3 regions of the Dongia soli genome follow, and region 1 is predicted to be linked to each of the others. Evidence: riboswitches for the same ligand, from Rfam matches in the RefSeq annotation. Region 1 holds a riboswitch; each other region holds the start of a gene.
The links. A riboswitch is a leader RNA that binds a small molecule or an ion and turns the genes downstream of it on or off. The one in region 1 is predicted to bind S-adenosylmethionine.
Positions count from the first base shown of each region.

Region 2: linked by a shared signal. The riboswitch ahead of metZ (O-succinylhomoserine sulfhydrylase) and the one ahead of SMD27_RS06825 (hypothetical protein) in region 1 are both predicted to bind S-adenosylmethionine.
Region 3: linked by a shared signal. The riboswitch ahead of SMD27_RS22840 (homoserine O-succinyltransferase) and the one ahead of SMD27_RS06825 (hypothetical protein) in region 1 are both predicted to bind S-adenosylmethionine.

Region 1 covers NZ_JAXCLW010000002.1:51,266-55,834, forward strand. Annotated here, with positions in the region: partial or broken gene SMD27_RS24120 (AsmA family protein) at 1-196, shown strand, start outside; gene SMD27_RS06815 (AsmA-like C-terminal region-containing protein) at 869-1,732, shown strand; gene SMD27_RS06820 (GNAT family N-acetyltransferase) at 1,763-2,224, opposite strand; SAM-I-IV-variant riboswitch at 2,358-2,465, shown strand; gene SMD27_RS06825 (hypothetical protein) at 2,434-2,817, shown strand; gene SMD27_RS06830 (metal ABC transporter permease) at 2,833-3,639, opposite strand; gene SMD27_RS06835 (metal ABC transporter ATP-binding protein) at 3,632-4,504, opposite strand; gene SMD27_RS06840 (metal ABC transporter solute-binding protein, Zn/Mn family) at 4,515-4,569, opposite strand, start outside.
Region 2 covers NZ_JAXCLW010000001.1:12,775-17,343, reverse strand. Annotated here, with positions in the region: gene SMD27_RS00100 (sensor histidine kinase) at 1-761, opposite strand, end outside; gene SMD27_RS00095 (response regulator transcription factor) at 754-1,485, opposite strand; gene SMD27_RS00090 (hypothetical protein) at 1,478-2,047, opposite strand; SAM riboswitch at 2,323-2,397, shown strand; gene metZ (O-succinylhomoserine sulfhydrylase) at 2,474-3,670, shown strand; partial or broken gene SMD27_RS00080 (GFA family protein) at 3,736-4,083, shown strand; gene SMD27_RS00075 (protein meaA) at 4,285-4,569, shown strand, end outside.
Region 3 covers NZ_JAXCLW010000012.1:59,257-63,825, reverse strand. Annotated here, with positions in the region: gene SMD27_RS22845 (VOC family protein) at 32-718, opposite strand; gene SMD27_RS22840 (homoserine O-succinyltransferase) at 1,132-2,070, opposite strand; SAM riboswitch at 2,102-2,179, opposite strand; gene SMD27_RS22835 (proline iminopeptidase-family hydrolase) at 2,308-3,204, opposite strand; gene betI (transcriptional regulator BetI) at 3,194-4,246, opposite strand; gene SMD27_RS22825 (aspartate aminotransferase family protein) at 4,485-4,569, shown strand, end outside.

The sequences.
Region 1 (4,569 bases):
CATCGGTACCCTGGCGATCCGGTGGGGTAACCCTGTGCATGTCGAGATCGGAGATCTACGTCTTGCCAATGCGCAATGGGGCAGTGCGCCCGACATGCTTCGTGTCGAGCACGTGAGCGCAGAAATCGATGCTAAAGCGCTTTTGTCCGGCGTTCTGCGCTATCAACATCTTACGATCACGAAACCCACGCTGATCCTTGAGCGGAACGCCGAGGGTATCGGAAACTGGCGCTTCGAATCGGGATCTCGAAGTTCGCAGCCGGATCAAGAAAGCGGCTTGTCGGTCGTACCGAAAAATCGGCGGCAATTTCCGACCTTGCTGGATTTTGTCTTGCGGGATGGTCTCGTCACCTACAAGACATATAGCGACCATGTTTTGAAGATCAGATTGGATGATGTCACCATTGGAGCGACTGGTGATGATGCTCTGGTGGAAGTCCAAGCTGACGGTGCCTATAACGATGCGGACATCCGGCTGAAAGGACAGACCCAGTCCTTCACCACGATGCGCGATGCGACCGTTCCTTTCGGCACAACTTTTTCGCTTCGGCGCCATTCCGCGAAGCTGGATTTCACCGGCACAATGCGAGAACCACTCGACTTCGAAGGGGTTCAGGGACCAATCCGAATTACGACCGACAAGTTGAGCGATATACTCAGCATCTTCCACATGAAATTGTCGACCGACCCGGCGGCCACGCTCACGGCGGATCTGTCGCGACAGGGCAACCTTTGGAACTTGATGGATAGCAAGGGCAGCATCGCGACGAGCAGCTTCAAAGGCAAGTTTACGGTCTTGGAGGGAAACCGCGGCGCGACGGATGACGTTTCGGTCGACCTGGCTTTCGATGAGCTGAACCTGGATAAATTGCTCGCCAAGGATGAAGGCGACGATGCCGAGCAAAAGTCCTCTGAAAAAGGATGGACCAAGCTTTCATTGCAAACGCCAGATGAGAATGCACCACGCATCGCCGCCAGAATTGCGGCCAAGCAGATGGTCTATGGCAATATTCGGCTTGGCGATCTGTATTTGGATGGCAAGGTCGGCCCCGGCGATGTGACCCTGAGCGAGACGCGATTTAACCTGGCGAGTTCCCGATTTTACGTAGCTGGAGTGCTAAAGCCGGAAGGGGATGGCAGCCGTCTCACGGCATCCTTGGCGCTGGAAGACGGCAAGATCGAGCGCTTCATCAATCTCCTGTTCGGTGAATCCGCCGATGTTCAGGGCCGTGTCGATGGAAAAGCGGTCATCAATTTGCGCGGTGCCACCCTTGGCGAAGGTCTGAAGACCAGCGATGGCGCACTGGTCTTATCCGTGACGGACGGACGGATTGCACGCGCGCTGCTAGAAAAGATTGCGACCGATCTTCGCGCCTTGTTCCGGCGCGGCACGGGAACCGCCAAAATTTCCTGTATGCTCGGCGTGATGCAACTGAAGAACGGCATGGGAACAATCGAATCCTTCAAGCTGCGCACGCCGGAAGCCAATCTCAACGGTGAAGGGCGCATCGATCTGTTGAATCAGAACGTCGATCTTTTTTTGCAGAGCGAAGCGGATTCGACGGGATTCTTCGCATTGGATGTCCCCTTGCAAATCGCGGGCAATTGGCGAAACCCAAAAATCCGGCCGGCAAGCAAATCGGTTTCGAAGCAAGCAGGCGCGGAGCAGGCAGGAAAGCTTCCAGCGTCGCTTCGTCAACTCGCGGATGGGAACCGCTGTAGCCAGCAATAGGTCGCTCTTGGCGCGCCACTCCCCAGCCTTTCAGTCAAGTTCCTTGGTCATGAGAATGACCCGGACACTTCCTTGCATGACATTTCGCAAGGCAGTGAAGCCGCGCCGGCGATAGAAATGCTCGGCCGTGACCGAGGCCGCAACGGCGAGAGAAAAATATCCATTGGCCGCTGCCAAGCCTTCGATTTCCTCCAGAAGCGCCGTGCCGACACCCTGGCGGTGATAGACCGGGTCGACGAAGAAGCAGCGTAGGACGTTCTTTTCCAGGCTGACCGTACCGACAACGTCGTCGCGCAAGGTGGCGACCAGGAAATGGCGGCCCGCGAGTTCCCGGGCGATGTGGTGAGGGCCAAAACTGGCGGCGATCCGTTCGATAACCGGCGGTGCATAATCACGCGCATTGGTTTCGTGCAAGGCATTCAAGATCGTGCGGCTGATCGCTGCTGCGTCTTCGGTGGTAGCAATTCGGATATCGATATCGGTCCGCAGCATGGCCTGGCCTCGTCTGCCGCCGCCATCATATAGCGAAATGGCGTCTGGCGCCATGAAGCGGCAGGCGACGGCCACTGCCTCTCATGGTTTTGGTTGCCCTCTTGACGTTCGCCATAGCCGGGCGTATTTGTCACCCTCGCATCAAGAGTTGGGCTGACGCCCAACGCCAACCTGCGTACCCGCGCAAGGTGGTGCCCCGAGACCGGGGGATGTGGCCGGACCGGCAACCAAACGGGACCAAGCCGCTGCGTCAGCCCTCCTGTGTTTTAGGAGGGATTTTAATGCCTGATAGTATCGATATCGTGCCCGACCTGTCTCTGGTGATCAGCCCGGAAGACGACGCGATTTTTATATGCACTTGTCTGTACCGCAATCGCCGGGGCATTGCCGAGCGAAGCCTGATTTATGCGGTAGTGCATCGCCGCTTCGGCTTGTGGACTCATGTCTACCGGGTCGTGCCGGATAAAATTATGCCAAGTAAAGCCCTGCAATCGCCAAGGGCCGAAGGGCTGACGGTTTACCTGGAGAAAGCCATCGAAGGTGAGGCGGTCGACCAGGCGCGGGATTGGGTGCGCGATAAATTCAGGGACTGAAATCAAGACTGAGGTTCAATGGGCCGGAATGGCGGCGGCACGTCGATGGCCGGCGAGGCTGGCAAAGTAGGCGAGGGCGCTGAGGGCGGTGATCCAAAAGCTTGCAGGCCAATCGGTATAGTAAGCGAGGACAAGGCCGAGCCAAGCTTCAACCAAAGCCAATCCGGCAGACAGAGCTACGCCGAGGCCGAGCCGGCTGGTCAGCCGCTGTGCGGTCGCCGCCGGTCCGACCATAAGGGCAAAGACCAGCAGCACGCCCACAACCTGCGCGCAGGCGGAAACGGCCAAAGCGACGATGGCCAGAAACAAGATAGAGACCAGGCGCAGCGACACACCCTTCGCCTCGGCCAGCTCGGGCTGAAGGCTGGCAAATAGCAGCGGCCGGGCGATCACCCCCAAGGCGATGAGCGCAGCGGCGCCGATCCCGAACAGGACCAACAACGTGCTATCGCTGACGCCGAAGACATTGCCGAAGAGCAGCGCGGTCGCCTGGGTCGCATAAGCCGTGAAAAAATGCAGGAACAGCAAGCCAAGCCCAAGCGACAGGGACAAAATCACACCGATCGCGACATCACGGCCGCTTAGCTTGTCACCTAAAGCTCCCATACCGATCCCGGCCAGAAGCGTGAAAGCGATCAGGCCGGAAAGTGGCGATCCACCGATGAGGATTGCACCCGTCGCACCGGCAAAGCCGACATGCGACAAGGCATGGCCGGCAAAGGTCTGGCCGCGCAATACGAGGAAAAAGCCGACAACGCCCGCAACGATGGCGACGATGCCGGCGGCGGCGAAAGCATGCTGCATGAAATCATAGTTAAGCATGACGGCGCCCATTATGGGGATCATGGCTATGCGCATGGTCATGGCCGTGATTGTGGCCGTTCTCATGCATATGGGCGTCACGCTCCATGTCATGCTCGCCGGACATCACGAAGATGCGCTCGTTGATGCGAATGACCTCGATGTTGGAGCCATATAGCCGCGACAGGACTTGCCCGTTGATAACCTGATCGACGGTACCAAGAGCGGCATGGCCGTTGCCGAGATAAAGGACCCGGTCCATTGCCGCCAGGAGCGGATTTAGCTCATGCGCGCTGAACAGAACCGCGATTCCAAGCCGTCGCTGGACGTCGCGCACAAGTTCCACCACCACCCTCTGATGATGCGGATCTAGGCTGATCAGCGGTTCATCCAGCAGGAGCAGCTTGGGCCGACCCAGCAAGGCCTGAGCGAGCATCAATCGTTGCCGCTCGCCGCCCGACAGATCACTCAGCGGGCGTTGGGCAAGATTCGTCGCACCGACCAACTCGATCGCTTCCGAAACGACCTGGCGTCGCGCGGGATTGAGGAGGGGCAGGCCCCAGCGATGGCCATCTACACCACTGGCGACGAAATCCCAGCCGCGCAAAGCGAGATGCGGCGCTAGGCTGCGCAATTGCGGCATATAGCCGATTGCCGGATTTCCGCGGACGGCCTGCTCGCCGAGAACCGTGACCTGTCCCGAGGATGGTCTGACGAGGCCGAGAAGGGCGCGCATCAGTGTCGTTTTACCTGCGCCATTGGGGCCCAGAACACCGATGAATTCGCCATCGCCAATGGATAGGCTCACATCGCTGAGAATGAAGCGGCCGCCCAGAGCGATCGTCACCTGCTCAAGCTCGATTGCCGGAATGGAAGTCGACGCCATGCAATTCATCTTACTGCGTTGTTGTGGTGACGCCGGCCGGTACTGGTGACAGCGCTTTTTCGAGT
Region 2 (4,569 bases), on a different contig from region 1:
GCCACGGATGCCAGTTCGGGCACGGGCGAGGCTTCTGCGAAGGATCGGCCGACCGGCGTGCGGCCGCGGCGAATCTGCCGGGCGAGATCGGCAAAGCGCCGCAAGCTCAACCACATGGTGCCGCCGAGGATCAGGAACAGAACGGCGATCAGGCCATAAAACAAAGCGGCCAAACGGACAGCCGGCGTCTGGGCGAAAGGTTGTGTCAACGAGGCGCCGGCGAGATCGCTCTGGGCGTAAGCGGTGATGACGGCCCAGCAACCGAGATCGGTATAGAAGGGCGTGATCGAGGTGAGCAGCTCGATCTGACCCGATGGGGTGGTGAACTGGGTGGAAAGTGGCTGATTTCCCCCGCAGCTCTGTTCGACATGGGAGAGAACGCCGGTATCGGTAAGGCTCTGCTGCTCGGCCTTTAAATAGCCAGCATCGACATGCGGACTGGAGGCGACATAATAGAAGCTGTCGCCTTGGCCGGTCGGGCGCAGCAGCAATTTGATGCGCAATTCGCCGCGGCCCAGTTCATCGACCACCTTCGCGGCCTCGACCACAGCTTTGGGACCCAAAGACCGCAACCCGGTTTCCAGGCTTTGCGCGACCAGCCGGCCCTGGATCTGCAGATTTCGCAGCAGCAATTCCTGGCGTTCGCGATCCGCGTTTTCGAACCGGCCATAGAGGATCGCCGGCACAACCAGAAAGACAATGGCCAGCAGCAGAAGCTTTGCGGTGAGCGATCCCCCAAAAAGCCGCAAAACTCTATGCATTGCCCGACTTCCACCGATAGCCGTAACCGGGGTAATTCTCGATGGCGGTGAAACCGCTATCCGCTTCGGTGAATTTCTGTCGGATCCGTTTCACCAGGGCGCGAACATTGGCACGGTAGCCTTCCGGCCCGGCCCCGGCGATGAAATTTTCCCCCCGCATGGTGTCGTAGATTTCACGATAGCTAACATCGCGCCCGGATGTGGCCAGCAGTTCCACGGCCCGAAATTCGCCCAGGGTCAACTCGACGACTTTGTCGCGCCACGTAACGCGATGCTGTGCGCTGTCCAGGGTCAGGGCACCGATATTGGCTGGCGCTGCCGGGCTGGTCGAAGGATTGGCGGGCAGCGCGCCGAGGATCCGTTCAATGCGGTGACGCAAAATCGCGAAGCTGCGGGTCTTGCCGACGAAATCCGCAGCACCTTCGCGCAAGGCGGATTCTTCATAAAGCACGTCGTCGAGGGAAGTCAGGAACAAAGCCGGCGTGGCGATGCCCAAGTCTCGTAGTTCCTTCAGCAACTCGAAACCGGTCATGCCCGGCATCTTCCAGTCCAGGATAAATAGATCGGCCTCAATGACATTTTGCTTCAGGTGCTGAAGCAGGGCATCCGGTGCCGGAAAATCGCTGACCTCATATTCGGCTTCGCGCAGATTGCCGACCAGCAAGGGACGAAAAAGATCGTCATCATCGACAACGACAATGATTGGGGGCGCGGCTTTAGACATTGCGGAACTTGTCGTAACAAACCTGTATAGCGTTGTTGTCCGTCGATTCCGGTTTTATTTCATAGGTCAGGACCCGACGTTCACCCGTCTTAACGTCGTAGAATAGAAAAAGGTCCAAGGCACATCCCTCTTTCCGGTAAGACCAGACCGTGGTCGATCCCTCGTTCCGGGTGGTCGCGGGATCGCCCACCAGCGACCGGATGCCGGCCTCGTTCTGGCCGATCATGTCATTGGGCTGGCCGGCTGCCGGGGGCGGGGGTGCCTCTTCCGTCGGTTCAGGTGTTGCTGGTTCGCTCGGTGCCGCTGCTGCCGGATTGGACGTGGTCTGTTTTTTTGCTTTTGGCTTGGTCGCCTTGGTTCGGGTCGTCGAGGGGCTGGAAGCAGGTTTGCCCCGGGTGACGCTGGGCTCCCCGGCTTTCGACGCCTGTTGGGCCGGCATCGGCTCCACCGGCAGCCACGGAAAAACAGAACTGTCGCAACCGGCCAGCGACAAAAGCACGAGACTATGGCTCACCAGCCGGCAGCGACGAAGCCAGGCCGACCGCGCATCTGATCGGCTCAAGGGGCGGGATATCGAGGGTGGTGTCGGATCTTGCATGTCCGTATTCTTGCTTAACTACCGAGGAACGGCAATGGACGGCATTTTTAACCTTCTTGTGTAACCGAAATCCACAATTGCCTGATCCAGGACAACCTGAAGTGGATACCCACGGGAGATGCTGCACAATACTTTGCGCTTCACAAGGGGATATCGACGCATAGCGGCCGGGTCACGCAACGGTGATACAGCCGATCTTGCCGGCGCCTGTTGACAATCGTCCTGCTGCATGAATACTTCCCTCCGTTCGTGGTGATTTGAACCGGATTGCGGCCACGTTAAACAAGCAGCTAAAAGGTCAAGAGGCATATCACCTCGACCTGTCCGGTCGAGGTTTTTTTGTGCCCAGTTAGTGCCCGGGCGAATCGATGCCCGGCGGGAGAAGCGAGAATGACGGTCAAGCGAGACATCCAGCCAAATTGGCGCCCGGCAACCCGCCTGGTGCATGGCGGCCAGTTGCGGTCGCAATATAAAGAAACATCCGAAGCCATTTTCATGACGTCCGGCTATGTCTATGAAACCGCCGAGGAGGCCGAAGCGGCGTTCGACAACAGCCAGCCGCGTTTCGTCTATTCCCGTTTCGGGAATCCCACCGTCTCGATGTTCGAAGAGCGCATGGCGCTGCTCGAAGGTGCTGAAATGGCGCGGGCGACGGCCAGCGGGATGGCGGCGGTATTCGCTGCGCTGGCATGCCAAGTGAAGGCGGGTGACCGGGTGGTCGCCTCCGATGCGCTATTTGGTTCCTGTCAGTATATCGTCGGGGAAATCCTGCCCAAATGGGGCGTGGAGACAGCCTTTGTCGACGGGCGGGATCTCAATCAATGGCGCGATGCCCTCTCCAAGCCGACCAAGGCAGTGTTCCTCGAGACGCCGTCAAATCCCGGTCTGCGTCTGGTCGATGTGCCCGCGGTGGCCGAACTCGCCCATAAAGCCGGCGCCTGTGTGGTGGTCGACAATGTCTTCGCGACGCCACTGCTGCAGCAGCCGCTGAAGCAAGGCGCGGACGTCGTGGTCTATTCGGCGACCAAGCATATCGACGGCCAGGGCCGGTCGCTGGGTGGTGTCATCCTCGGCAGCCGCAAGTTCATCGAAGAAACCTTGCAGCCGTTCCTCCGCCATACCGGCCCATCGCTTTCGCCGATGAATGCCTGGATCCTGTTGAAGGGTCTGGAGACGCTGGAACTTCGGGTGCAAAAGCAAAGCGCCAATGCCCTCAAGATCGCGCAGAAGCTGCAGGGACACAGCAAGCTGAAGCAGGTTCATTATCCTACGCTGGACAGCCATCCCCAGGCGGAATTGGCACGCCGGCAGATGGCGGCGGGCGGTACGATGGTCGGTTTCGACTTGGCCGGCGGCAAGGCGTCCGCCTTCCGTTTCCTGAATGCGCTGAAGCTGGTGCTGATCTCCAACAATCTCGGTGATTCGAAGTCTCTGGCGACCCATCCGGCGACCACCACGCATCAGCGGCTGACGGTGGAGCAACGGGCGAAGCAGGGTATCGACGAGGGCATGATCCGTCTTTCGATCGGACTTGAGGATGTCGATGATCTGCTCGATGATCTGCTCGAGGCGCTGAAGGCCGCTTAACGCGAAGCTGCGCAAGCAGCAGGCTATAATGTCGGCTGGCGCCTGGTACCGGAAAGGGAAGGTAGATGGCGCCGGCCGATAGGGATCACGCCGATAAAATTCTCGAAGGCGGTTGTCTCTGTGGTGCCATTCGCTATCGCCTCACACCTGACCACGCGACCACCGATTATTGTCACTGCGATATGTGCCGCCGCTGGAGCGGCGCGCCGGTCTCGGCTTGGGCCCAGGTGCCGGTCGATCAGTTTGAGATCACCAAGGGCCGCGCCGCCACCTTCAAGTCATCCGGCATAGCCTCTAGGCATTTTTGCCGAGACTGCGGTACACCGATTTATATGACCGATGACGAGCAGCGCTCTGTCGGCGTGATGTTGGGTACTCTGGACGATGCGAATGCTCTGGCGCCAAGTAGTCATGGCTGGGCATCGAAGCAAGTTTCTTGGCTCGCTTTGTCCATCACCTGCCGCGCTGGCCGGAAGATCCGCCTTACGACGCCGACTGACCGCCGGATAAGAGCCGGATGTCGTTTCCGCGTTATTCAGGCAGCCGCGCTGTCTTGCCGTCACCTTTCTTCCCCCGCTATATTGCGGTGCAGCATGAGGATGGGGAGAACAGACATGAAGAAACCGGCCGACGAACGGGCAAAAAACCAGAGATCCAAGCGGGATCAGCCCTGGCTATTCCGGACCTATTCCGGTCATTCCTCAGCGCGGGCCTCTAACCAGCTCTATCGCACCAACCTCATGCGCGGCCAGACTGGTCTCAGCGTTGCCTTCGATTTGCCGACTCAGACCGGCTATGACGCCGATCATCCCTTGGCCAAAGGCGAGGTGGGCAAGGTCGGCGTGCCGGTCAGCCATCTCGGCGACATGCTGGCGCTGATGGATGGCTTGCCGCTCGAT
Region 3 (4,569 bases), on a different contig from region 1:
GTCGCACCGGGTTTACGGTCGGTGCCGCTCCTCATGAGGGCAGCGGCTTGCCGGCCTGTTCCTGCACAACGTATTCCGCGTACCAGTCCGCCCAATTCGCATCATGCTGGCCGGTCCGCTTCTCATGCTCGCCATGAGCGGCGGCGGCCCGTCGGAGCGCGGCGGCAAGCTCGGCCGGCGACGTGAATATCGTGTCATCCCCCTCGATGCGTCCGGGCAATCGCGCGGTGACCTCCTGAAGCAGCCAGCCATTGCCATCGGGATCGCGGAACGAGGCGAATGAGCGATAGCTGCGACGCTCGGGATTCGGACCGCCGACCCGAAGCCGGCCAAATAGATAAGGCTCGTCCGCGCCGTCATGCACGTCGCCGCCGTCATGGAACACCTCGCTGATTGCGACGCCGCGGCCAAGCAGGTCGTCACGGGCGGCCGCTATATCGGAGACGATCAGATACAGGCCCTGGGCCGAGCCCGGTGCCGCCGCGGTGACATTTTTGCCGAAGATGACCGAGCCGCCGGAGCCAGGCGGCGTGAACTGGATCACACGGAAACTGTCGCCGCCGGCGAAATCGGCATCGAGCCTCCAACCGAGGCTCGCATAGAACGCCTTCGCGCGGTCAACGTCAGAAACCGGGATGACAACGACTTCGAGTTTTGTGTCGAGCGTTCGCGCTCTGGTCCCGTTTGCAGTTTCTTCGCGCAGCGATGTACTGCTCATGTCGAACTCCTTAGGTTTGGAATGCCTTAAGAGTGACGGCGATCAGGCCGAAGCCGGAGCTTCGGTAAATCTACCATACAGGCCGTGGATTGGCTTGCTTCAAAAGCAGCCTTGCGAAGCCCTGGCCATCACGAATGCACGCCAGCTCCTCGGCCAGCCGCCGCAAAGTAGCGTTCTTCAGTTGCAACGATGGGCCCTCGGGTCAAGCCCGAGTGTGACAACCTGGCCGGATGTCGGCATTGTGCCAAGGGGAATGGTTGTGCTTCCGGTCATTGCACACGGATCATGCACACTTGCTGTCACCCACGGACTTGATGCGAGGGTCCACGGCAGAGGCCGCTACGCCGTCACGTGAGGCGGGCAACCTTGTTGCCGCCAAGGTCGTGCAATGAGCGTCGTCGACAGGCCGGCCTTCAGGCCGTCTGCTTAAGCGCCGCCTGGCCGATTTCAGCGATATCGAAAGGTGTCGTCTGGTAGATCTCGTTGATCCAGTTGGCGATCAGGAGATGCGCATGCGACCGCCAGAGATTGCGCGGCGGCTGAGACGCATCGTCATTCGGGAAATAGTTGAGCGGCAGCTTGATCGGCACATTGGCCTTGAGATCGCGGAAATATTCGTCCGACAGCGAGGTCGAATCGTATTCAAGATGATCGAGGATATAGAGGCGCCGGTCCTTGGCATCCTCGATGATCGAGGCACCCTGCTCCTCGCAATAGGTCAGCAGGTTGAGGTCGCAACAGCCGGCGACATCCTCCACCGCGATCTTGGCCCAGCGCGAGACCGGCACGGCGAAATCGTCGGAGAAGCCGTTGAGATAGGCCGAGGACGGCTTCACGACCTTCTGGCGGAAGATGCCGAAGGCCTTCTCGCTGAGCTGATGTTTCGGCAGGCCGTGGAAATGATAGAGCGCGGCCATCGCCCCCCAGCAGACATTCACCGTCGAATGCACATGGGTGCGTGTCCAATCGAAGATATCCTGCAATTCGCGCCAATAGGTGACGTCCTCATAGGGGATCGTCTCGACCGGGGCGCCAGTGATGATGAATCCGTCGAACTTGCGGTGCCGCGCCGTCTCCCAGGACTGGTAGAAGGTGAGCAGGTGATCTTCCGCCGTATTCTTCGATTTGTGATTGCCGATGCGGATCAGCGACAGCTCGACCTGGAGCGGCGTCGCACCGAGCAGGCGCGCCATCTGCAGCTCGGTCTTGATCTTGTTCGGCATCAGATTGAGGAGCCCGATCTGCAGCGGGCGGATGTCCTGGCGGATCGCCACCGCCTCGGTCATGACGCGCACGCCCTCGTTCACCAGGGCGTTGAATGCAGGGAGCTTGTCAGGAATCTTGATCGGCATAACGGTCACCAAAAACGAAAAATATATCGCCTCTGGTCCGCACGCGGCCCTTTAGCGATTTTTTTAACGTGGCTGCAAGCCGGCCGGCCAAATCACCACGAACTGGCTCTTTCTATAGCGAATCCCATCCCCGCCGTCTAGGGGGCGGGCCCGCGGTTCTCCGGGGGCAGGCTTGCATCCGGCACTGGACTGGGCCCTCTAAAACCCGGCCTCCTAGCGGGGAGGCAGCAGGCAGCCTTACCCCAGCGGATCGAGAAAAGCCCGCAATCGGGCCAGATAGGCTTCCGGCTGTTCGACCGGAGCGAGGTGGGAGGCATCGGCGATTACAGCGACCTGGGCACCCGGCACCAGCTTGGCGAAATCGCGGCAGGCGGCGGGGGTCGCCTCGTCATATTCGCCGCAGATGAACAAGGTGGGCGCGGCGATATCGGGCAGGCGCGGCGTCACGTCGAACTGCCGCAGGCTGCCGGTCGAGGTGAATTCCGCCGGGCCCCACATGGTCTGATAGACATTCATATTGCCGTTATTCATCGTCGTGGTGACGATCTCCGGCCAGGGATCGAGGCGGCAGAGATGGCGGCGGTAGAAGAAATCGACCGCCGCCTGATAAGCGGGATCATCGAGTGCGGCCTCACCCAGCAGGAGCGAGGCATGCGGTTCCGGTAGCGCACGGCAATAGGCGGCATTGTCGGCAATCCAGCGATCGGTATTGATCAGCGGCCCGGCGAGGGTGACGCTTTTCAAGCCGGCGGGGCGCTGCGCGGCATATTCCGCCGCCAGGCTGCCGCCCCAGGAATTGCCGTAGAGATGCAACTCCGTCAGGCCGATATCCTCACGGATGGCGTCGATTTCCGAGAGATAGCGTTCCACTGTCCAGTTACGCGGATCCTTGGTGCGGTCGGAACGGCCGCAATCGAGCTGATCATAGAAGATGACCCGCCGCGTATCGGCCAAAGCGGTCAAGGGCAGCAGATAGTCATGCTGCATCCCCGGCCCGCCATGAAGCACCAGAAGCGGCGCCCGCCCCGGATGCGAATCGCCATTGCTGCGATACCAGACGCGCCCACCGGGCACATCGATCCAGCCGCTGGTTTGGGGGGCAGGATAAGCGGGTGCCGGATGATCAGTTGTCATTATGCTCGCCTCGTATCGCCTTGCCGGCGCGCAACGCATCCAATGCAGCGCGGTCGCGCAGAGCCTGTTCCTGTTGCTGGGCCAGGCGCGCTTCGAACAGGCGCTGGGCTTCCTCGTGAATGAGACCGTAGACTTCGAACCAGAGCTGGGCATCGGTCGCCGGGATGAGACGCCCCATCTGCCAGGAACTCGGCTCGCCCCGCCCTTCCAGCCAGCTTTCCAGAGTCTTCACCGAAACGCCGACAGCTGCGGCAAGAGCCTCGCGCTTCAGCTTGCCGACCGGTTCCAGGCGCTTGCGCAAGGCGACCGCCAGCCGCGCCCGATGGGCGTCGCGGCCCTGTATATCGGGATCGATGGCCGGGCTCACATTGCCGAAAACACCATCGTTCTGCCCCTCCAGCTTGCGCCGGGGCCCGCCTTCCGACGGTCGGCCGCCAGCGAAATGAGCGGGAAAGACCGAGGCGAGATAGATTCGGCAGACCCGCTTCGCTTCCGAGCGGTTGAAGGCTTTGGGATCGATCAGGCAGTCGAACCAAAGGCCGTCGATCATGGCATTCAGGCCGACGGCGATCTCCCGCCCCTCGATCTCCTGATAGCCGCCTTCGGCAATGATGCGGTTGCAGAGGGTTTCGGTCTGCTGCAGATAATCGCCTTCCAGCCGCGAGACCACTTCGTGGTAAGCGGAATTGCTGCGCGCCTCGGCCCAGAAGGCGTACCAGATCGAGACTTTTTCGAAATTGCAGACCGAGGGATGGAAGTCGGCCTCGATCATCGCATCGAGTCCCGCCGCCGGCGAGACTTTGCCCTTGTTGATCGCCGATTGCCACAGCGTGGAATATTCATCGGCGATCTGTTCCAAGGTCGCGACCAGCAATTGCTCCTTGGATTTAAAGTAGAAATTGACGATGCCGGGCGATAAACCCGCCTCGCTCGCCACCTGTGTCAGGGTCGCATTGGCATAGCCGAACCGGCCGATGGCGCGGATGGTCGCATCGATCAATTGCTTGCGGCGCACCTCTTTGGATGCTTCAGGCTTCGCCATTTTACCCCTCATAAGGCCCCTTTTGGCGTCGCGTAACCTATCAGGATTCGCAGGGTAAAACATTGAAGAATTTCGCTTTGCTGCGCTTGCGAAATTAAATGATCATTTAATGCAGTAGACAAATTCCGGCCGCTCACCTAGGATTTCTATATCGTTATTTAATATGGTTGCTTCCCCAGCGACAGCAACCGCGCAAATTTCGACGCAAACTAGGGATGACCTACGGGAGCTTTTCATTATGACTTCGATCAAAACCCAGAGACGCAACCTCGCCAAGTCGCAGGCGCACTATAAAGAAGCGCTGAAACATATGCCGCTCGGCG